DNA from 3 places in the Gordonia jacobaea genome. Region 1 is predicted to be linked to each of the others. Evidence: predicted binding sites of a transcription regulator. Region 1 holds the regulator's gene; each other region holds the start of a gene.
What was found. Region 1 encodes LexA, which represses DNA repair genes until DNA is damaged. Its sites were predicted from a motif close to CGAACANNTGTTCG; they were not measured.
Positions count from the first base shown of each region.

Region 1 (3,276 bases):
ACGGCACCGCCGTCGCCATCCTCGCGAATGTTGCCGACGGCGTCTCCGCGCGCAGCGCTGCCGATGCACCAGTCGAGGGCATCGGGCTGTTCCGCACCGAGTTGGCGTTTCTCGACAGGGCGGATGAGCCCGATGTGGACGAGCAGACGCGGCTGTACCGCGACGTGTTCGAGGCGTTCGCGGGCCAAAAAGTCGTCATCAGGACGCTCGACGCCGGGTCGGACAAGCCGCTGGCGTTCATCGAGCACCCGGACGAGGCGAATCCCGCACTAGGCGTGCGAGGCAACCGCATCGGCGACGACCACCCCGACATCGTGCGAACTCAGCTCGACGCGATTGCGCGCGCGGCAGAGGAGTCCGGCACGACGCCGTGGGTCATGGCACCGATGATCGCCACGGCCGCGGAGGCCGCACAGTTCGCCGAACTCGTCCGTCAGCGTGGTCTGACGGCAGGCGTGATGATCGAGATCCCGGCAGCGGCGATCCTGGCGCCCGCGATTCTGGCCGAGGTTGACTTCGTGTCGATCGGAACCAACGACCTCACCCAGTACACGATGGCCGCCGACCGGATGTCGGCAGAACTCGCCGAACTCACCGACCCCTGGCAACCGGCGGTGCTCGCACTCATCTCGCAGGTTGCGACCGCCGGCGCCCAGCAGGGCAAACCCGTCGGAGTCTGTGGCGAGGCCGCGGCCGACCCGTCGCTCGCATGTGTGCTCGTCGGGCTCGGAGTCACCTCGCTGTCGGCGGCTCCGGCGGCGACGCCCGCAGTCGGGGCGAAGCTGTCGACGGCGACGATGGAGCAGTGCCGGGCTGCCGCCGCTGCCGCACTTGCCACCTCGAGTCCGGCACTCGCCCGACGCGCAGCTGCCGAGCAACTCGACGGCTGACGCAGACCCCGCTGGTCAGCGACCTGCGGGGCCCGTTCCGCGCATCAGACCCGGCGCATCACCGTGACGACTTTGCCGAGGATGGCGGCGTCGTCTCCGGGGATCGGATCGAAGAGCGGATTGTGCGGCATCAGCCAGACGTGGCCGTCTTTGCGCTTGAAGGTCTTCACCGTCGCCTCGCCGTCGATCATCGCTGCGACGATGTCGCCGTTGTCGGCGACATTCTGCTGACGCACGACAACCCAGTCGCCGTCGCAGATCGCGGCGTCGATCATCGATTCGCCGACGACGCGGAGCAGGAACAACGAGCCCTCACCGACGAGCTCACGCGGAAGCGGGAAGACGTCTTCGACCGCCTCCTCCGCGAGAATCGGACCGCCCGCCGCGATGCGGCCGAGTACCGGAACGAACGTGGGGGTCGGGAGATCTCCGTTGATGGCATCGGAGTGATGTGCGTCGGGAGCCTCGGAGACGTTGACCGCCCGCGGACGGTTGGCGTCGCGCTTCAACAGGCCCTTGCGCTCGAGGGTGCGCAACTGGTGTGCGACCGATGACGTGGACGTGAGGCCGACGGCGTCGCCGATCTCTCGGATGCTCGGCGGATACCCGCGCTCGCGCACCGACTTTCGGATCACATCGAGGACGCCACGCTGGCGATCGGTGAGTGTTGCCTCGGCGACGGCCGGATGGATCGGTGCCTCCTCGCCGCCTCCACTCTTCTTGCCTTCGACGCTGCGACCGTTGCCCTTGGGCGACGACGGGCCGCGTCGTGACTTCTCTGTCATCGGTTCCGTCCTTCCTGATGTGTGAAGCGGGTGCTGTTGTGAACCGGGTGCTGTTGTGAAGCGGGGTGGGGTGCGTCTTTCTTCCATCGTCTGGCGCCGACAGTAGCGGAGGCCACTGACAACATCAAACATTTGTTCGACGTGTCGCAGGACTTTGTCGGACCCCTCTGGTAGAACTCGAACATCAGTTCATCGAACGCTTGATCGACCATTGGAGGTAGCGATGACCAGCTTGATGACCAACCCGGTGACCCGCACGATTCCCAGCACGTCGAGTGCATCCGCGGCAACACCGCCGACCACCCGATCTGCAACGCCGCGACCTGCATCGACGACGCGTCCCCGAGTTCACCGCGCCACGGTGGTCAGTGGACGTGCACCGTCGAATCCCGTGCGTAGCGACGAGCTACGTGTGGCGGGGCACGTTCGAACGACTGAGTCCCGACGGACCGCCGGCGCAGACGTCATGCCGCAACCTCGGCGTCGGATCGCGTTCGATCACGGAACCTCAACGCGGCCAGCGGGCACGCGATGCGCCGGTGGCGTCGGCGAGCTGGTGGCTGCCCGTCGGCGCCGGGCAGCGTTCTTGGCGGTACTCGCGGGAGTCGGGTTGGCACTGACCGTGTGGGTGGTCGGGACCGTCGGCGCCGACTACCAGCGGGCGAGCATGCCGTCGTCGACCTCCACGCAGGTGGTCCACGTGCGTTCCGGCGAATCGCTGAGCTCGATCGCCGCACGCGTCGCGCCTGATGTGCCGCGTCAGACCGTCATCGACGAGATCATCGACCTCAACGATCTGCCGTCGAGTGGGCTGCGCGTTGGCCAACCGCTTGTCACACCCGCGTACCGCTGAGCGCTGGCGGTATTCTCGATGTCACAGGGTCCAGTCGGAAACCGACACGGTCACCGCTGCGGTCTCGCCTCCGCCGGTCGTCAGACGATCGGACCGAGCCAGACCGACGGAGCCGCTGCGTCCCGAGATCTGCACGAGGACTACATGCGCTGCCCGTTTTGCAAGAACGAAGACACCAAGGTCGTCGATTCGCGTGTCGCCGATGAGGGGCAGGCGATCCGGCGTCGTCGCGCGTGTAGCGAGTGCGGGCGGCGGTTCTCCACAGTCGAGAGTGCTGTTCTGGCAGTCGTGAAGCGCAACGGTGTGACCGAGCCGTTCAGCAGAGAAAAGGTGATGCGCGGGGTACGACGCGCATGCCAGGGACGTCACGTGAACGAAGACGATCTCGCACAGTTGGCTCAGCAGGTCGAAGACGCGGTGAGGTCGTCCGGTTCGGCCGAGATCCCCAGCAACGAGGTCGGTCTGGCCATCCTCGGCCCGCTCCGCGACCTCGACGAGGTGGCGTACCTACGTTTCGCCTCGGTCTACCGGTCGTTCGATTCGCTCGAAGACTTCCAACGCGAGATCGACGACCTCCAGGGCAACCTCACCGGTTCGCACGAAGGCGCCGACGACCTCGACACGCCCGCCACCCGCGACGACACTGTCGATGCTGCGTCGAGTCCAGCGGGTCCGGTGTCAACCGAGTCGGTCAAGAGCTCGTAGCGCCCGTTTCTCCGAAATAGGATAGGCGGTACCGAGTTTCTGG
Region 1 covers NZ_CBDRLS010000003.1:137,987-141,262, forward strand. The annotation lists gene ptsP (phosphoenolpyruvate--protein phosphotransferase) at 1-890, shown strand, start outside; gene lexA (transcriptional repressor LexA) at 935-1,582, opposite strand; gene ACRVY7_RS11465 (LysM peptidoglycan-binding domain-containing protein) at 1,899-2,528, shown strand; partial or broken gene nrdR (transcriptional regulator NrdR) at 2,673-3,107, shown strand; gene hrpA (ATP-dependent RNA helicase HrpA) at 3,207-3,276, opposite strand, start outside.

Region 2 (3,276 bases), on a different contig from region 1:
AATCGGCTTTGACGTCGGCGATGCGGTTGATGCGTTCGGGATTCTCCGGCATACCCGGCTTGGCGTTGAGCCGCCATGCGACCCGCCCGGTGTCGGGGCCTTCGGTGATCATGCGGGTGGTGAACTGGCCGGGCTTCGTGCCGACTCTCCGGTTGTGCACATCGCACGCCGGGACGAGTTGGTCGATGTCGGTGAGTCCGCCGTCGGCCCAGTCTTTCGCGGCGTGATGCATCTGCACCCTGCTCGCGGGTTGGTTACAGCCGGGTGCCGAGCACATCTTCCCGCCGGGTGAGGCGAACGAGGCGAGTCGTTGTCCCAGCGACGCGATCCGCTTCGACCGCCCCAGGTAGAGCGGGATGCTGGTGTGGTCGCCGAAGACCGCCAAATACTGGCTCGCCCCGGTCGTGGCGGCCATGTTGATGACGTCGTGGATGGGCAGGAGTGTTCCGGATGTGGTTTGTGCGATCCCTGCTTGTGCTTCGAGTTCGTGCAGGCTGGTGGTGACGATGACCTGGATCGGTAATCCGCGATGCGTGTTGCCCAACATCCCTGATTCAAGTACTTGCTGCAGGAGTGCGGAGAAGGCGTCGTGGTTGCGTTGGGCGGGTGAGCGTTGATCGCGTAGGGCCGCGGCCGCGACCTGTTCAGCATTGGCGGTGGTGATCGGACCGACCGGTGAGTCGGGGTCGTCGGGGTTGTTCATGCCGGGTTTGGCCCACGCATCCAACACTGTGTCGAGGCGGGCGCGGGCGATCGGATCGAGATCGGCGGTCAACCGTGACATCAGTTGCGCGTTCTGTCGGTTCACCCACAGGCGACGTCGACGTTTACGGTCCTTCGAGGTGGTCAGCGTCCCATCCGGATCGAGATGCGCCAACAATCGTGACCCGAGGTTGGTGATTTCGGCGGGCGTGAATTGGACCGCGTAGCCGGCCATCTGTGCTTCGGCGGCGGCTTTTGTCTCGGCCGACACCTCACCGGGGATCGCTTCGAGCACCTCGAGTACCGCGCGCACGTGCGCGCCCGCGACGCGACCCTCGGTGACATAGCCGGCCAACGTGGGGCACGACGGTGGTAGTCGGTCGCCGCAGATCGTGGTGAATGAGCCGGTCGCGGCGATCACCCGATGCCGCGCCGCCGGGTCACCGATATGCAAGCCCTGTCCCATGAAGTTGCGAACATCGCGGAAACCCAGGGCGCGGGGCAGGTCGCGGTCGGAGGCTTCCACAATCAAGCGATCGGTGACCGCACCCGCAGTCCGCAACGCCAACCGTTCGGCCTCCACGGTGGCTTCCACCAGCGCGGCATCGGATACCAACGACACATCGACGGCAGCCAACTCATCCAACACCGCGGCAAGCCGTGACAGCTTCTCCGCCACCACCGCATCCGCCGACCCCACCGCAGCAGTGGCCAAAGCCGAAGGCGCACGGCCATTCTCACTGTTGTTGCGATTGCTGTTGCTGTTCACGTGCCGCCACCCCCGCCCCACGCCATGTCGAATATGTGTTCTACATTACCCGACAATACCGACAGTGGCGAGGAATTCTCGAACAATTTTTCGACCTTGTGGACAAGCGTTTCCCGGAGTCCCGGTCGACGTCGATCACGCAGACGCTGCCTCTTCCACGGCGGCGGTGAGTTCGTCGATTGTGGACGGTTGTAGCCGCTTCCCGTCGAGGAAGAACGTGGGAGTGCCTTGCACGCCCAGGGACAGGCCGTCGGCGACGTCGGCGCGGATTCGCTCGAGCGTGGCCGGGCTGTTGTAGGCGGCGTCGAAGGCTGCCATGTCGAGGCCGAGGTCAACGGCGAAGCCACGGAACAGGTCATCAGCGGGGACTTGCTGTTCACCCCACTGGGATTGGGTGGCGAACATGCGCTGGTACATCTGCTCGAACCGACCCTGCTGGGCGGCAGCTTCGACTGCACGAGCAGCGCGTTCGGCGTTGAAATGTCCAGGCATCGGGAAGTAGCGGACGACGAAGGTGACGCGGTCGCCATAGGCGCGCCGCAGGTCCTCGATGATCGGGTAGACGGCGCCGCAGGCTTCGCACTCGAAATCGAGGAACTCCACGAACTGCGCCCGGCTCTGCTCGGGCGAGGACAGGCGGTGACTGTCGGGGCGTACAACGAGATCAGACACTTCGGCAGTATCAGCCGGAGTCGGGGACGCGGCGTCGTCGATGGCAAAGACGGCAACACCGATACCGACGAAGATGGCAGCGAGTACCGCCCAGGCGATCTTGATCGGTTTGCTCACGCGTTCAGCTCCGAGGCGATGTCGTAGGGGAGTGGCATCGGTCTGGTCAGGCCGACTGCGACGCGTCCGGTGTGGCCCTCGGGGTAGCGCCCTGGCCCGTCACCTCCGTGCTGCAGCAGTCGCACCCAGCGGGCTCGCCGGCGCGCTGGCCGATGCTGGGTGCACAGCACGTGTCGCCCTTCCATGCGTTGATGCCCTCGCGGACCGCGATCGCGGCGATAACGAGAGCGGCGATCGGGTCGGCCCACGACCACCCGAGCAGGCTGTTGAGAAGTAACCCGAGCAACAGTACCGCCGAGAGGTACGTGCACAACAAAGTCTGTTTGGAGTCGGCCACCGCGCTCAGCGAGCCGAGTTCACGGCCGGCGCGACGTTCCGCCCACGACAAAAGCGGCATGATCAGCAAACTGACTGCCGCCAAGACAATCCCTATCGACGAGTGACGCGCCTCGCCACCAGTACCGAGGAGGGAACGTAGCGAGTCCACGCTCACGTAGGCCGCCAGGGCGAAGAACGAGAACGCGATGATCCGTAACGCGACCTTCTCGCGCCGTTCCGGATCCGAACCCGCAAACTGCCAGGCAACCGCGGCTGCCGACGACACTTCGATGACCGAATCCAGGCCAAAGCCGATCAAGGCTGTCGAGGACACACGCGCACCCTCGCCGATCGCGATCACAGCTTCGACGACGTTGTAGGTGATGGTCGCCGCGACGAACCACCGAATCCGACGCTGCAACAACTCCCGGCGGGCAACACTCAGTGCCGGCCGACTCGCATCGGGGAGACCCACCGACGGCCGACCCACCGACGGGAGACCCAACTCGTCGGCCATCAGCAGCAATCCTGCTCGTCGGAGGTTGGACAACACGTCGGGTCGACCGCGAGAACCAATCCGAGCAAGTCGTCCAAGGCGTGGGCAATCCGGCCGTCGGTCAGCTCGTATCGAGTGCGGCGACCTTCGGGTACCGCAACAACAAGCCCGCATCCCCGCAGGCAAGCAAGATGGTTCGACA
Region 2 covers NZ_CBDRLS010000005.1:260,796-264,071, forward strand. The annotation lists gene ACRVY7_RS18065 (HNH endonuclease signature motif containing protein) at 1-1,471, opposite strand, end outside; gene ACRVY7_RS18070 (DsbA family protein) at 1,607-2,260, opposite strand; gene ACRVY7_RS18075 (cation efflux transmembrane domain-containing protein) at 2,307-3,095, opposite strand; gene ACRVY7_RS18080 (ArsR/SmtB family transcription factor) at 3,095-3,276, opposite strand, start outside.
Region 2: a site for LexA is predicted at 1,500-1,513, ahead of ACRVY7_RS18065 (HNH endonuclease signature motif containing protein). Genes of this name have one in related genera too.

Region 3 (3,276 bases), on a different contig from region 1:
AGATAGTTCTCTTTGCCTACCAGGCCGCCTTCCTTGGCCATCCGGATGAACGGTGCACGCACCCCGCGCTCGGCGATCAACTCGTCGACGCTGCGCGGCGAGAGAAGATCGTCGAAGTCGCGGGGGAGCGCGTCCGAACGGCTGAGCAGAGGTCGCCGGCCCCAGTAGTCACGCGCGAACACGTCGGGGTCGGTGGCGATGCAGCGGCTCAGCATGCTTGTCACTCAGGCGGTGCCGTCTGCGCCGCCGTCGTGGCCATCGGGGTTGGAGCCGCCGTCGGCTGGTCCTTCGCCGGGTGAGGCGGTGCCGTCTGCGCCGCCGTCGTGTCCGCCGGGGTTGGAGCCGCCGTCGGCTGGTCCTTCGCCGGGTGAGGCGGTGCCGTCTGCGCCGCCGTCGTGTCCGCCGGGATTCGAGCCGCCATCGGCAGGACCTTCACCCCCTGGGCTGGAGGTGGTGATGTCGTCGTCGTCGAGTGCCATGGGTAAACCCTTTCCTCGTTGGGAGTCGCTCGGTTTGCGACTCCACACTCCACTATGTCGATATGTGACGCTCTTGACGAGGATTCGTCGACGAGGCTCGAACTTCGTTACTGCGCCGAGATGGCGGTTCCTGCAAGATCACGACGATCCGAACGTGACACGCTATAGCGATGGATCTCTGGTTTGAGGCCGCTCGCGACACCGCTGATCGATGCTGGGACGGCGTTCTGACTGCGCTCGACGGCGTGACCGATGCTGACCTCAACAGAAGCTTGCCGGTCGCAGGTTCCAACGCGCCGTATGCGATCGTCCACCACTGCATCGAGATGACCCGCTGGTGGCTGGGAACCTTCGGGTGCGGAATGGATCTGCCCCGTGATCGGTCGCGGGAGTTCGACGCGACGGGAACGCGCGACGATCTCGTCACACGCATCGCGCAGGTCCGCGCCGATATGGATGTGTGGTCGACGCGCATGGTGCGCGACGGAATTGCGGGCCGCGATGCACGCGGAACTCGTGCGAAGGTCGACCTCGACACCGTCACGCCTCAGTGGGTGGTGCTGCATGTCGTACACGACTTGGCCCAGCACCTGGGCCAGCTTCAGATCACCCGCGATCTGTTGAGCGCCTGAATCTGCGGTCGAAAGCTCTTTCGAGTTTTCCTCGACGCTGTCGGTACTGTCGGGTAATGTAGAACACATATTCGACACGACGCGGGGCGGGGGTGGCGGCACGTGAACAGCAACAGCAATAGCAGCAACAGTGAGAATGGCCGTGCGCCTTCGGCTTTGGGATCATCTGTCTTGGCCTCTGCTGCGGTGGGTTCGGCGGATGCGGTGGTGGCGGAAAAACTGTCACGTCTTGCCGCGGTGTTGGATGAGTTGGCTGCCGTCGATGTGTCGTTGGTATCGGACGCGGCGCTGGTGGAAGCCACCGTGGAGGCCGAACGCCTGGCGTTGCGGACCGCGGGTGCGGTGACGGATCGCTTGATTGTGGAGGCTTCCGACCGGGATCTGCCCCGCGCCCTGGGTTTCCGCGATGTTCGCAACTTTATGGGGCAGGGTCTGCACATTGGCGATCCAGCAGCGCGGCATCGGGTGATCGCGGCGACCGGATCGTTCACCACCATCTGCGGCGACCGGCTACCGCCGTCGTGTCCAACGTTGGCCGGCTATGTGGTCGAGGGTCGGGTCGCCGGCGCACATGTCCGGGCGGTACTCGAGGTGCTGGAGGCAATCCCCGGTGAAGTGTCGGCCGAGACCAAAGCTGCCGCCGAAGCACAGATGGCCGGCTACGCGGTCCAATTCACGCCCGCCGAAATCACCAACCTCGGTTCACGATTGTTGGCGCATCTCGATCCGGACGGGACGCTGACCACCTCGAAAGACCGCAAACGTCGACGTCGCTTGTGGGTGAACCGGCAGAACGCGCAACTGATGTCGCGGTTGACCGCTGATCTCGATCCGATCGCCCGCGCCCGCCTCGACACCGTGCTCGACGCCTGGGCCAAACCCGGCATGAACAACCCCGACGACCCCGACTCGCCGGTCGGACCGATCACCACCGCCAACGCCGAACAAGTCGCGGCCGCCGCCCTGCGTGATGAACGCTCACCCGCGCAACGCAACCACGACGCCTTCTCCGCACTACTCGGCCAGGTGTTGGAATCCGGCATGCTCGGCAACACCCATCGCGGGTTACCGATCCAGGTCATCGTCACCACCAGCCTGCGCGAACTCGAAGAGCAGGCGGGGATCGCACAAACCACGTCCGGCACACTGCTGCCGATCCAAGACGTCATCAACATGGCCGCAGCTAGTGGCGCGAGCCAGTATTTGGCGGTGTTCGGCGACCACACCAGCATCCCGCTCTACCTGGGTCGGTCGAAGCGGATCGCGTCACTGGGGCAACGACTCGCCTCGTTCGCCTCACCCGGCGGGAAGATGTGTTCCGCACCGGGCTGCAACCAACCTGCGAGCAGGGTGCAGATGCATCACGCCGCGAAAGACTGGGCCGACGGCGGCTTGACTGATATCGACCAGTTGGTGCCGGCGTGTGATGTGCACAATCGGCGGGTCGGCCCGAAACCCGGCCAGTTCACGACCCGCATGATCACCGACGGACCTGATGCCGGCCGGGTTGCGTGGCGGCTCAACGCCAAGCCGGGTATGCCGGAGAATCCCGAACGCATCAACCGCATCGCCGATGTCAAAGCCGACTTCCGCGACTACCTCGCCGCCGAACACGCCAGCAACGAAGCTGCCGCGGCTGCACGCGCGGCCGGTACCGGGACCGGGATCGCCTCGGACACAGCCGATACCGGGATCGTCGCGCGAGCCTCCAGTACAGCGGACGCCGAGATCGTCGCGGACGCCGAGATCGTCGCGGACGCAGTCGGCGCCTGGATGGTGTCGCCGACATCGATGCCTGACCCGCCCTGCGGGCGGGTCGAACTCGCGCTGGTGGGCGCAATGCCCTCCGGCGACACCGTGCGCCTCAGCAGGCGGGTCGACATCCGATGGAACCTCGCTGATCCACCCGATCCCGAGCCACCCACAGACCCGGACGCGCCAACAGGTCCGGCTCCACCAGCCGGCCCCAACCGGTTCGGCGGATTCGACCCACCGGGCGGCGTCGACCCACCGCTGGCCGACGCTGCCTAACCACCGCGTCAGCTGACCGACGCACCAGCCCGGGCAACCATGGCAAGAACAACGAATTCGGTTGTGCCGCAAACCGTCTACACTCCGCCACCACATCCGGTGGCGGGGCAAACGTGGTTGCTCGGGGCGGGTCC
Region 3 covers NZ_CBDRLS010000006.1:83,883-87,158, reverse strand. The annotation lists gene ACRVY7_RS19570 (cupin domain-containing protein) at 1-215, opposite strand, end outside; gene ACRVY7_RS19565 (hypothetical protein) at 225-479, opposite strand; gene ACRVY7_RS19560 (mycothiol transferase) at 650-1,111, shown strand; gene ACRVY7_RS19555 (HNH endonuclease signature motif containing protein) at 1,214-3,142, shown strand.
Region 3: a site for LexA is predicted at 1,172-1,185, ahead of ACRVY7_RS19555 (HNH endonuclease signature motif containing protein). Genes of this name have one in related genera too.